Regions from separate parts of the Dissulfurimicrobium hydrothermale genome, predicted to be linked through region 3. Evidence: riboswitches for the same ligand, from Rfam matches in the RefSeq annotation. Region 3 holds a riboswitch; each other region holds the start of a gene.
The links. Region 3 has a riboswitch for cobalamin ahead of LGS26_RS07910 (TonB-dependent receptor plug domain-containing protein). Riboswitches for the same ligand answer to the same signal wherever they lie in the genome.
Positions count from the first base shown of each region.

Region 1: another riboswitch for cobalamin. It lies ahead of LGS26_RS06100 (sirohydrochlorin cobaltochelatase); the one in region 3 lies ahead of LGS26_RS07910 (TonB-dependent receptor plug domain-containing protein).
Region 2: another riboswitch for cobalamin. It lies ahead of metE (5-methyltetrahydropteroyltriglutamate--homocysteine S-methyltransferase); the one in region 3 lies ahead of LGS26_RS07910 (TonB-dependent receptor plug domain-containing protein).

Region 1 is NZ_CP085041.1:1,262,777-1,266,054, forward strand. It holds gene LGS26_RS06095 (cobyrinate a,c-diamide synthase) at 1-349, opposite strand, end outside; gene LGS26_RS06100 (sirohydrochlorin cobaltochelatase) at 361-1,353, opposite strand; cobalamin riboswitch at 1,525-1,720, opposite strand; gene LGS26_RS06105 (sensor histidine kinase) at 1,856-3,250, shown strand; gene radA (DNA repair protein RadA) at 3,247-3,278, shown strand, end outside.
Region 2 is NZ_CP085041.1:496,478-499,755, reverse strand. It holds partial or broken gene metE (5-methyltetrahydropteroyltriglutamate--homocysteine S-methyltransferase) at 1-1,741, opposite strand, end outside; cobalamin riboswitch at 1,973-2,118, opposite strand; gene rpe (ribulose-phosphate 3-epimerase) at 2,237-2,896, opposite strand; gene fba (class II fructose-bisphosphate aldolase) at 2,898-3,278, opposite strand, start outside.
Region 3 is NZ_CP085041.1:1,651,628-1,654,905, reverse strand. It holds gene LGS26_RS07915 (VWA domain-containing protein) at 1-1,517, shown strand, start outside; cobalamin riboswitch at 1,592-1,777, shown strand; gene LGS26_RS07910 (TonB-dependent receptor plug domain-containing protein) at 1,805-3,278, shown strand, end outside.

The sequences.
Region 1 (3,278 bases), 390 kb from region 3:
GTACGTCAATGACCAGGATAACCGGTAATCCAAGGCATCTTGCGAGAGATGCACTGCTCGAGACCCCGCCGTCAAAAAGACCCATAACCCCCTCGACTACGGCTATATCCGCCCCTTTTGCATGGTCAAAGAAGGTCTCTTTTACAAAATTTTCCCCGCACATCCATATATCCAGGTTCCTTGACATCCTTCCTGTCACCATGTGGTGCAGGGTGGGGTCTATGAAGTCGGGCCCGCATTTAAAGGGTTGGACATCGAGACCCTTTGACTTAAGGGCCGCCATGATGCCAAGTGCCACGGTGGTTTTACCTACTCCGCTTTGGGTGCCGGCGATGAGGAACGTCTTCATAGAGACATTATTCACTTCTCTCCGCATATCTCTATACCACTGTCTTTAGCGGCATCTTTTATATGTCTTACAAAGATGTCTGCAAATGCATCGTTTTCACTAAGACCGTGGATGTCTGCGACCACCTTTATTCCAGCTGACTCAAGCCGCCGTTTCCACGAAGTATTAGCGTCGCCTGCCATATCATTTCGTGCATGGTCACCAGCCACTTCCATGAATGGTTTGAGCAGCACCTTTCTTATCTTTTCAGCCTTAAGTTTGTCCATGACTTGATCAAAAGATGGAAAGCCTTCTACTGTACCTATGAAGATCTTGGCATCCGGGTACATGGAGCGCATGACGTCTTGGAGTTCTGCATAGGCTCCTGACGAATAATATTTGTTTCCATGTCCCATATAGACAAGGGCCGCCTTTTTTCTTTGGGCCTCTCGGACATCTTCCGCTACAGCCCTTGCCGCTTCCTTAATATCGTCTATATACGGATGGACATCGCCGTTTGCGCCAAGTGCGGGTCTGCCTATAGCCAGCCTTTCAAACGGCATATTTTTGGTTTTAAGGGTTTTTATGGCCTCAAGCCCCTTGACATAAGAGACAAGGTCGTCGTACTCCTCGCCGTTATATATGTGTAGCGACTGAACTATTATATTAGAATAGCCTTTGTCTTGAAGGTCGGCTATGGTCGCCAACGGGCCTTTGACGCTGAAGATATCGGGCGGCAACGACTTGTTTGCTGCCTTAAAGTCCTTATCGTGTATCCTCTTGTGCCATATCTTGCGGATCATGTTTGATGTAAATGCGACCTTGACCGGTACGCCGGGGCAGGCATCTTCGACCCGTTTTTTGATATTCATGATGCCGGTAAGTGCCTCAGGATAGCTGGTTCCAAAGGCGGCAAGCACGATAGCGGCGTTTTCTCCTTTTGTCTCTTTTGCAGAGACGCTCACGGATTGCAATCCCAAAGATATTAAAAGCGTTATTATTAACCATGCTGATTCTTTGATCATTTTTTACCTCCTTAAGATCTAGTAGATTTTTTACATAAAACAAAAATCCCGAATCAAACGCCTTGGTTGATAGGCAGTTGGATTCGGGACAGCCCTTTTTATCCGCTTAAATCCTTAAAATTTATCGTTTCAGCCCAAATGGGCGGCCGTTGCTCTTTTTGCCGCGAAGAGCGCGGTTTCTTAAGACAGGCAGGTCTTCTGACTAACGGATCTTCCTAGCGGCTGCAAGTCTTCCCAGGCGATTATTATCTTGCCCAGTGACTCGTTGCAGTTGCAGCCTTAGTCCCCGATCACAGCGGCGGGCCCGTTCCTGATTTGCACAGGATTCCCTATTAAGCCTTACGACACCTGGTTTAGATTTTGGATGTAAATTATTTGCCTTAAAGGGGCTTGTCAAGATAGCGTTTATTTGCAAGGAAGACTTCGCACGCTTTTGATGGATTTTGTGTTATGGTAAATAAAAAGTAAATAAAAAATTAGATAAACCGCACAACCGGTAAAGATGCCAGAAACGATAAAAACAAGCCGCAGCCCGACTGGTTTTTCTGTGCCCTATCAAATTGTCGCATTTAGTATCTTGATGTTGTTTTCGATTGTCGTCGTAATAAGCGGCATAGGCACATATAAGATATCCATCGATGGGGCAAGGAACCTTATGGAGAAGCGGGCGGTGGACATAGCGGTGAACATTGGCATCACGCTAGACCGATTCGGCTTCAAAGAGGAGTTCTTCGAAGAGTTGATCCGCTCAGAGAGATGGAGAGATCTGGCCTTTTTAAGTTTGTATGATCAGGAAGGCACGATCATCCTACATTCAAATCCAAAACTCCTTGGTAGGGAACAGAAAGACGAATATATAGAGAAGGTTATAAGAGATGAATCTCCGCTCATACATTTTTCAACCCTTGCTACAGGCGAAGAGGTCTTTATTTTGGACTTCCCATTGCAGCTACACAAGAGGTTTCTGCGCGTATATCATTCATCTAGATTTAAAAGGGGCATGAAAAAGGATATGGATCAGGAAAAGACAGAAAAGGTATTTTGTCTCAGGGTGGCTATTCATCCATATCCTGCAAATGGGATCGTAAGGAAGGCGAATTTTCAGATAATCCTGGTAGGATTCTCGCTTGTGATACTTTGGGTGCTTGCCATTTTTTTCTTCCTTGCCTGGCGGCGCGGAGAGAGATTCAGGGCGCGGCTTCGAGAGCAGGAGAGGCTTGTGGCCCTGGGGGAGATGGCGGCGGTTCTTGCGCACGAAATCAGGAATCCATTGAGCAGTATAAAGGGGTTTGCCCAATATCATCTTGAACAGGGCGACCTATCGCCGGTCTTAAAGGAGGATATGGGTATTATCGTCGGGGAATCGGAGAGACTCGAGCGTCTTACATTCGATCTCCTGGCCTATGCCAGACCTGCTATGCCGCATGAAGAAGAATTTGATCTTGAAAAATTCTGTAAAGAGCTTGTAAGGGGTCTGGTCGTACCTTCCGACAGAATCAGCATTGTTTTAGACTGCAAGCAGGCAAAGATACGCCTGGATAAGGCTAAGCTTACACAGATAGGGATAAATCTACTTCAAAACGCGGTTGATGCTGTGCATGAGCATGGCGGCGAGGTCGGAGTCGCCATGCGATATGGTGAAGGAAGGTTTGTTATGGATGTCTGGGACAGCGGCCCAGGTCTTCCGGGGGAAGTAAGACAGCACCTGTTCGAGCCGTTTGTTACTACAAAGGCTAGAGGTACCGGGCTCGGCCTTGCCATTGTCAAGCGTCTGACAGAATCCCTTGGCGGTTCAGTAACCATTAAAGATCGAGGTCCTGTAGGGCCTACTGGAGAGGGTGGCGGTACGTTGGCAGAGGTCATTATACCGATTCCTGAGCAGGAGGAAGAATCTTGAGTAAAGAGAAGATGAAGCGGATATATAT
Region 2 (3,278 bases), 870 kb from region 3:
TGGCAAGGGCCAGTTGGAAGCAGGTATCCCGCTGCGGCTGATCATCCCTGACAAAGCTCCAGCGCAGGATGGTCACCGGCCCGGTGAGCATTGCCTTCATGGGTTTTTTCGTAAGGGACTGGGCAAAGGTTGACCACAAAATGGTCATGGGATGCGGCCGGGAGACATCACCATAGATAATCGGGGGTTTCACGCAACGGGAACCATAGCTCTGCACCCAGCCATTTTCCGTAAGACAGAACCCGTCAAGCTTTGTCGCGAAATACTCCACCATATCGTTTCGTTCTGGCTCGCCGTGCACCAGTACATCAAGCCCCGCCTTCTCCTGCTGCTGCACGGCGAATTCAATGTATTCTTTCATGCTTTGGACATATTCTTCGCGGTCTGCCTCACCTTGGCGGTATCTCTTGCGTATGGCCCTGATTTCCCCTGTCTGCGGGAACGAACCAATGGTTGTAGTCGGCAGGATAGGCAGGTCGAGAAGCGCGGACTGCGCCTTTTTCCGCTCAGGGAAAGGGGAGCTACGCGTAAACATCTGCTCGGAGATTGATGCCAGCCTGTCCCTGACACCGGGATCCATCCTGCGCGTGCATGCCCTGCGGGCCGCCAGGATTTTCCGGTTTTCGATGAGAGCGTCAGGCTGCCCGCCGGAAGCCGCATCAGCAATGGCCGCGACCTCAAAACATTTTTCCCTGGCAAAGGCCAACCAGGTTCTGATTTCAGGATCAAGACCATTTTCTCCGGCAATATCCATCGGCACATGCAGGAGCGAGCAGGAGGGGGCGACCATGATCCTGTCTTGGCCCAGGACCTTGCCAGCCTGGCACACCAAGTCGATGGCCCAGTCCATGTCCACCCGCCAGATGTTGCGGCCATTCACCACGCCCATGGAGAGGGCCGTGTGGTCCGGCAGGTTTTCCAACACCGCGCCGAGCTGGCCCGGGGACTGGGCAAGATCAAGGTGGAAGGCAGCGACCGGGATCTTAATCGCTGTAGCCGGATGTGCGATCTCCCCGAAATAGGTGGCGATCATGATCTTGGCGTTACCTGCCGCCTTTGCCAGGCGGTCGTAGGCGTTGATCATCCGTTCAAGCATCTTCCGGTCAAGATCAAGGACAAGTATCGGCTCGTCCATCTGGATATATTGGCACTCCTTGCCAAGCCCTGCCAGAACTTTGCAGTATGCCCCGACAATCTCGTCCAGGTGCTCCCAGCGGTCAAAACCCGGTTCCATGCCCTTGCCAAGGTAAATATAGGTAAAGGGTCCGGGGAGTACCGGTTTTGGCTGCACCCCTGACTGGCGGGCCTCCTGCACCTGCCGGAACAGCCGGGAGGACGAAAGACGGAAGACCTGCCCCGGCCAAAATTCAGGGACAATGTAGTGGTAGTTGGTGTCAAACCACTTGGTCATCTCCATGGCAGCAGGACCAGATTCGTCCTCTGCCCGGGCCATGCGGAAGTAGGTATCCAGATCAACCTCGTTGCCTTCAAATCCGAACCGTTCCGGAACCGCACCAAGTGTCGCTGTCATGTCCAGGATGTGGTCGTAAAGGGAAAAATCTCCGACCGGCACCAGGTCAATGCCTGCATCTTTCTGTATTCGCCAGTTCTCAAGCCGGATTTCTCTGGCGGTATCCAGAAGCTGTCTCTTCGAGATCCGGCCCTGCCAGAACCCCTCAAGGGCCCATTTCAGTTCCCTGTTGCGTCCTATTCTCGGAAACCCCAGGTTATGTGTCAGCATAACTGCCTCCTTTTTTAACACATTTTTAAAAAACGTGCTACTAAAACATCAACATAACTGCCTGGCGATGCTTTTTTGTTAGATCATGAAGAGGAAAATCGCGGAGGGAACAGGAGAGAACAAGACGCAGCACAGGCCATGATCGACCTGAAAAAAGGCTGTGGCGGCATATCATCAGTTATCCTCCTGGACCCAGGCGCGAGGTCCTCAACAGGCAAACACAGGCAGGGCGTCTTCTGGCTTACGGGCCAGGGCATGCCCCCTGGTGACAGCACCTCTTGCTCGGCCCCATCCTTCCCGGGCTTTCCCAGTGGATGCAGCCATGCTGTCAGACCCGATCACAGCAGCGCGTCTGCGACGGACTCTCACCGTCTTCCGTTTCCCGCATGTGTATTCCAATTCCAAATTATAACTTTGTCGGCTTCGCTGCGCGGCTCCTCGACGTATTTATTATAATGTACTGTCTCGTCACTGCTCATTCGCCTTCGCGTTCTACTATTGTTTTGCCACGGCGGCCATAAAGGCCTCATGACGCTGCCGGTAGGGAGGAAAGGCAAAAAATGCCGAGCCCGAAACCAGGATGTCGGCGCCGGCCGCAGACAGAGAGGATGCATTTTCAAGGGTCACGCCGCCATCTATCTCTATCAGGGTTGCCGCATCCTGGGCGATGATCATTTCCTTCAGCCGCCTGGTCTTTTCAAGGCAGAAAGGGATGAACTTCTGGCCGCCGAAACCAGGATTGACGCCCATGACCAGCACCATATAAAGCTGGGGCAGGAGGTATTCCACCATAGCTAGAGGCGTGTGCGGGTTCAGGGCCACGGCAGACCGCGCCCCAAGCCTGGCTATCTCGCTGACCGTTCGTTCAAGATGCGTCTCCGCCTCGGCATGGACGCAGATGAGGTCGGCGCCGGCATCCACGAACTGCCCGATGAACCGACCGGGCCGTTCGACCATGAGATGCACGTCAAAAAACAGGTTGCTGTCTTTCCGGCAACTGGCAATCACGGCCGGGCCAATGGTGATATTGGGCACAAACATGCCATCCATCACATCCCAGTGCACCCAGGAAAGACCGGCCTCTTCAAGGGCGGCGAGCTCCCGGGCCAGGCAACCGAAATCCGCCGAAAGGAGCGAAGGAGAGAGCACCGGCATCTCAATCAACCTCCGGGTCTAGGGCGCCAGCGGCATAGCGCTCTGCCATGACATCCAGGGCAAGCGGTCTTATTTTTTCCGCCTGGCCTGCCGAGCCAAAGGCCTCGAAACGCTGCCGGCAGATATCCTTCATGGCCTCGGTGGCGGCCTGCAGGAATTTTCTTGGGTCAAAATTCTTTGGATTTTCTGCCAGGTGACGTCTGACCGCACCGGTGGACGCCAGGCGGAGGTCTGTGTCGATATTGACCTTGCGCACCCCGTGCCGGATGCCCTCCTGGATCTCTTCCACCGGTACCCCGTAGGTCTCACCAATATCCCCGCCATATTCGTTGATGATCATCAGCCACTCCTGGGGCACGCTGGAAGAACCGTGCATGACCAA
Region 3 (3,278 bases):
AGCGGGAAGGGATTGCATTGAGACATCCCTCACGGTTTATCCTGGTTGCAAGCATGAACCAGGAGGAAGGGGTGCTTTCGCCCCATCTGCTCGACCGTTTCGGTATGATGGTCTTGTGGGAAGGGTTAAAAGAAGGGCCGCAGAGGATAGAGGTTATTAAAAAGGCGGCGCCCGATGTCTTTGGCCGGTCTTTGAGCAGGGAGGACCGATGCCTGAGGGATAAGATCCGTTCCTGTCGTTCTGTTCTGAAAGATACGGTCATCCCGGCTGAGACAAGGGATTATATCGCGCAATTGTGCATTGAAAACAATATCCCCGGATCGAGGGGCGACATATATCTCATGTATGCCGCACGGGCCCATGCCGCCTATTGCGGCCGCAAAGAAGTGACGAGGGATGACGTGGACGCCGTCGCCCCTCTTGTGCTTGCGCACAGGAAAAGGGTATCCCAGCAACAGCAACAGCAGCAGATGGAGCAGCAGACGGAACAACAGGAGGGGCGTCAGGAACACGGGGAACAGACAGGGTCTGACGGGCAGGAGAAACAGCATGGGTCTCAATCGAGCGGTAAACACCGTGAGCCTGATGGGTCCCGCCCCGATCAGGCCGGAATGGACGGGCCGGATGACGGCGGCCGCCAACAGATGGAATCAAACCCCAAAGAAGAGGTCTTTGAGACCGGCGGGCTGTTTAAGACAAAAAGGATAATACTCAGAAAGGACCGGGTAAACCGGTCTGTATCCGGCAGAAGGACAAAGACAGGGTCAAGGGACAAGAGCGGCAGGTATGTAAAGAGCGTCCAGAGAAAGAAGGATGATATAGCCATCGATGCAACGCTCCGGGCCGCGGCCCCTCATCAAAAGGCAAGGGGCAGGACAGAGGTGATCCTGATTCGCGACGATGACCTGAGATTCAAGCAGAGGGAGAAAAAGATGGGTCACCTCGTAGTCTTTGTTGTGGACGGGTCGGGCTCAATGGGCGCCAGGAGAAGGATGGTGGAGACCAAAGGGGCTGTCCAGTCCCTGCTCATGGACTGTTATCAGAAAAGAGACAGGGTCTCCATGATAGTCTTTAGAAAAGACAGGGCCGAGGTCATACTGCCGCCTACATCAAGCGTTGAAAACGCCTCAAGGAGACTGAGGGAAATCCCTGTCGGCGGCAAGACCCCTTTGGCGGCGGGGCTTTTGGAGGCCTACAGACTTATCAAACGGGCAACGGTCAAATCGCCTGAAATGAGGGCTATCGGCGTGCTCATAACAGACGGTAGGGCCAACCAGGGTATTTCAGGGGCCCCGATAGGTGAAGAGGTCAGAAAGATGGCCCAACTCCTCAGTGAATTGAGCTTGACAGATTACATCGTTGTGGATACAGAAGACAAGAGTGGGTTCATCAAGACCGATCTGGCCCTTCAGATAGCGTCACAGCTTGGTGCTGATTATCATACTATTGAAGGACTGAGAGCCGACTGCCTTGTTGAGATGGTACAGATGAAAAAGGTAGGAGTTTTTGGTTTTTGACCAGTTGTATACGGTTTTGAAGGGGGGTGATTGCAGGCGATTACCGCATGTTTTTTAAATCGATAAGGAATTTCTAAAAATACTATAGTTTGGATGCCAGGGAAGAGGAGTGTGATTCTCCCGCTGCCCCGCAGCCGTAAAAGGGAACGAAAGCCCGATTTAAAGCCACTGTCCTGGGTAACACCATGATGGGAAGGCGGGCGAGTAGGAAATTGACGTTGCCCTTAAGCCGGAAGACCTATCCAGACCATGAAAACTCAACAACAGACTTCTCGAGGGAGGAAGAGATGAAAAATACGCTATTTTCAGCAATAAATCTTATTTTTTCCTTGGTTCTTATCCTTTTTGCCGCTTCTGCGTCTGCAGATGAAGCGGCCATGCCATTGGGCGAGGTCGTCGTAACTGCAACAAAGATTGCGGAGCCTGAAAAAGACGTCCCTGCATCTGTCCAGGTAATCACCCAGGAAGACATAAAGAATTCTACCGCCAGGGATGCCGGAGACCTCATTGCAGAGGCTGGGATCGGCCATGTCCACAAATATCCAGGCGCACTTACAGGCAGAATTGAATTGAGAGGCCTGACAACAGATCTTATGAGTGAGCTGAAAAGCAGGGTGCTTGTCCTTATCAATGGCCATTATGCAGGCACGGTAAATCTTGCAGAGATACCTGTTGACGATATCGAAAGGATTGAGATAGTAAAAGGCCCTGCATCTGTCCTCTACGGCTCTTCTGCAATGGGTGGTGTCATCAACGTCATAACAAAAGAAGGGAGAAAAGAGGGCGTCCACGGCTCCATTGGCGGCGAGGCCGGCTCATACGACTACTGGAGACCAGAGGCGGAGCTGAGCGGAAAGAAGGGGCCCTTTGATTTTTATTTCTCCGGCAGCCGTTCGTCAGAGGATGACTATGATACCAGGAACTACGGCAGGATTAGGAATACGGCTTATAACGACGAGACGGCGTCGCTACGTCTGGGTTACAAGTTTCTCGACGGCCATCACATATCCATGGGCCTTCAGCACTGGAGGGGATGGGCCATAGGCTCTCCAGGGCCGAGATATGCCCCTGATCCTGATAATTTTGACAGGAAGGAAAGGGACGGCGTTGATGTGGAATACAAGACAAAAACGATCGACGCAGGCTATTATCACGTAACCGAAAAGGGCGAATGGCATGGGGGCATGAATTTCGGCCCCGGCAACTCAAATATCACATCGATAGATACATATACGCAGGGGGCTAATCTTCAAAAGACATTCGATCTTGGCGGTGACTTCAGGCTTGTCACAGGCGGCCAATGGGACAGGATAGAGGTTGATAGTTCGAGAAACATAGGTGCGCCTTATAGCCCGAATTCAAGATATGACAGCTATGGCGCATTTACAGAAGGCAGGCTCAGTCTGCTCAATAAAAAACTTTTGCTGAGTGCAGGGCTTCGTTATGACTATTTCGAGGACAAGATACTTTCAACAGCAGGTATAAAGGGCCTTAATCCAAGGGAGGAAACCTTGGACCATGTGACGGAAAGGGGTGGGCTGGTATATAAAGTCACAGATAGCTTCGAGCTCAAGGGAAGCATTGGCACTGCCTTCCGTGCGCCTGCGCCTGACGAGCTGGCGACAGACTATGTATCAGATTGGGGGACGCATTATATCGGGAATCCGGGTCTAAGACCTGAGAAGAGCACGACATATGACGCAGGGCTTGGGTATTCAAAAGGTCTTTTTAAGAGTGGTCTCACATTCTTTCATACGGACT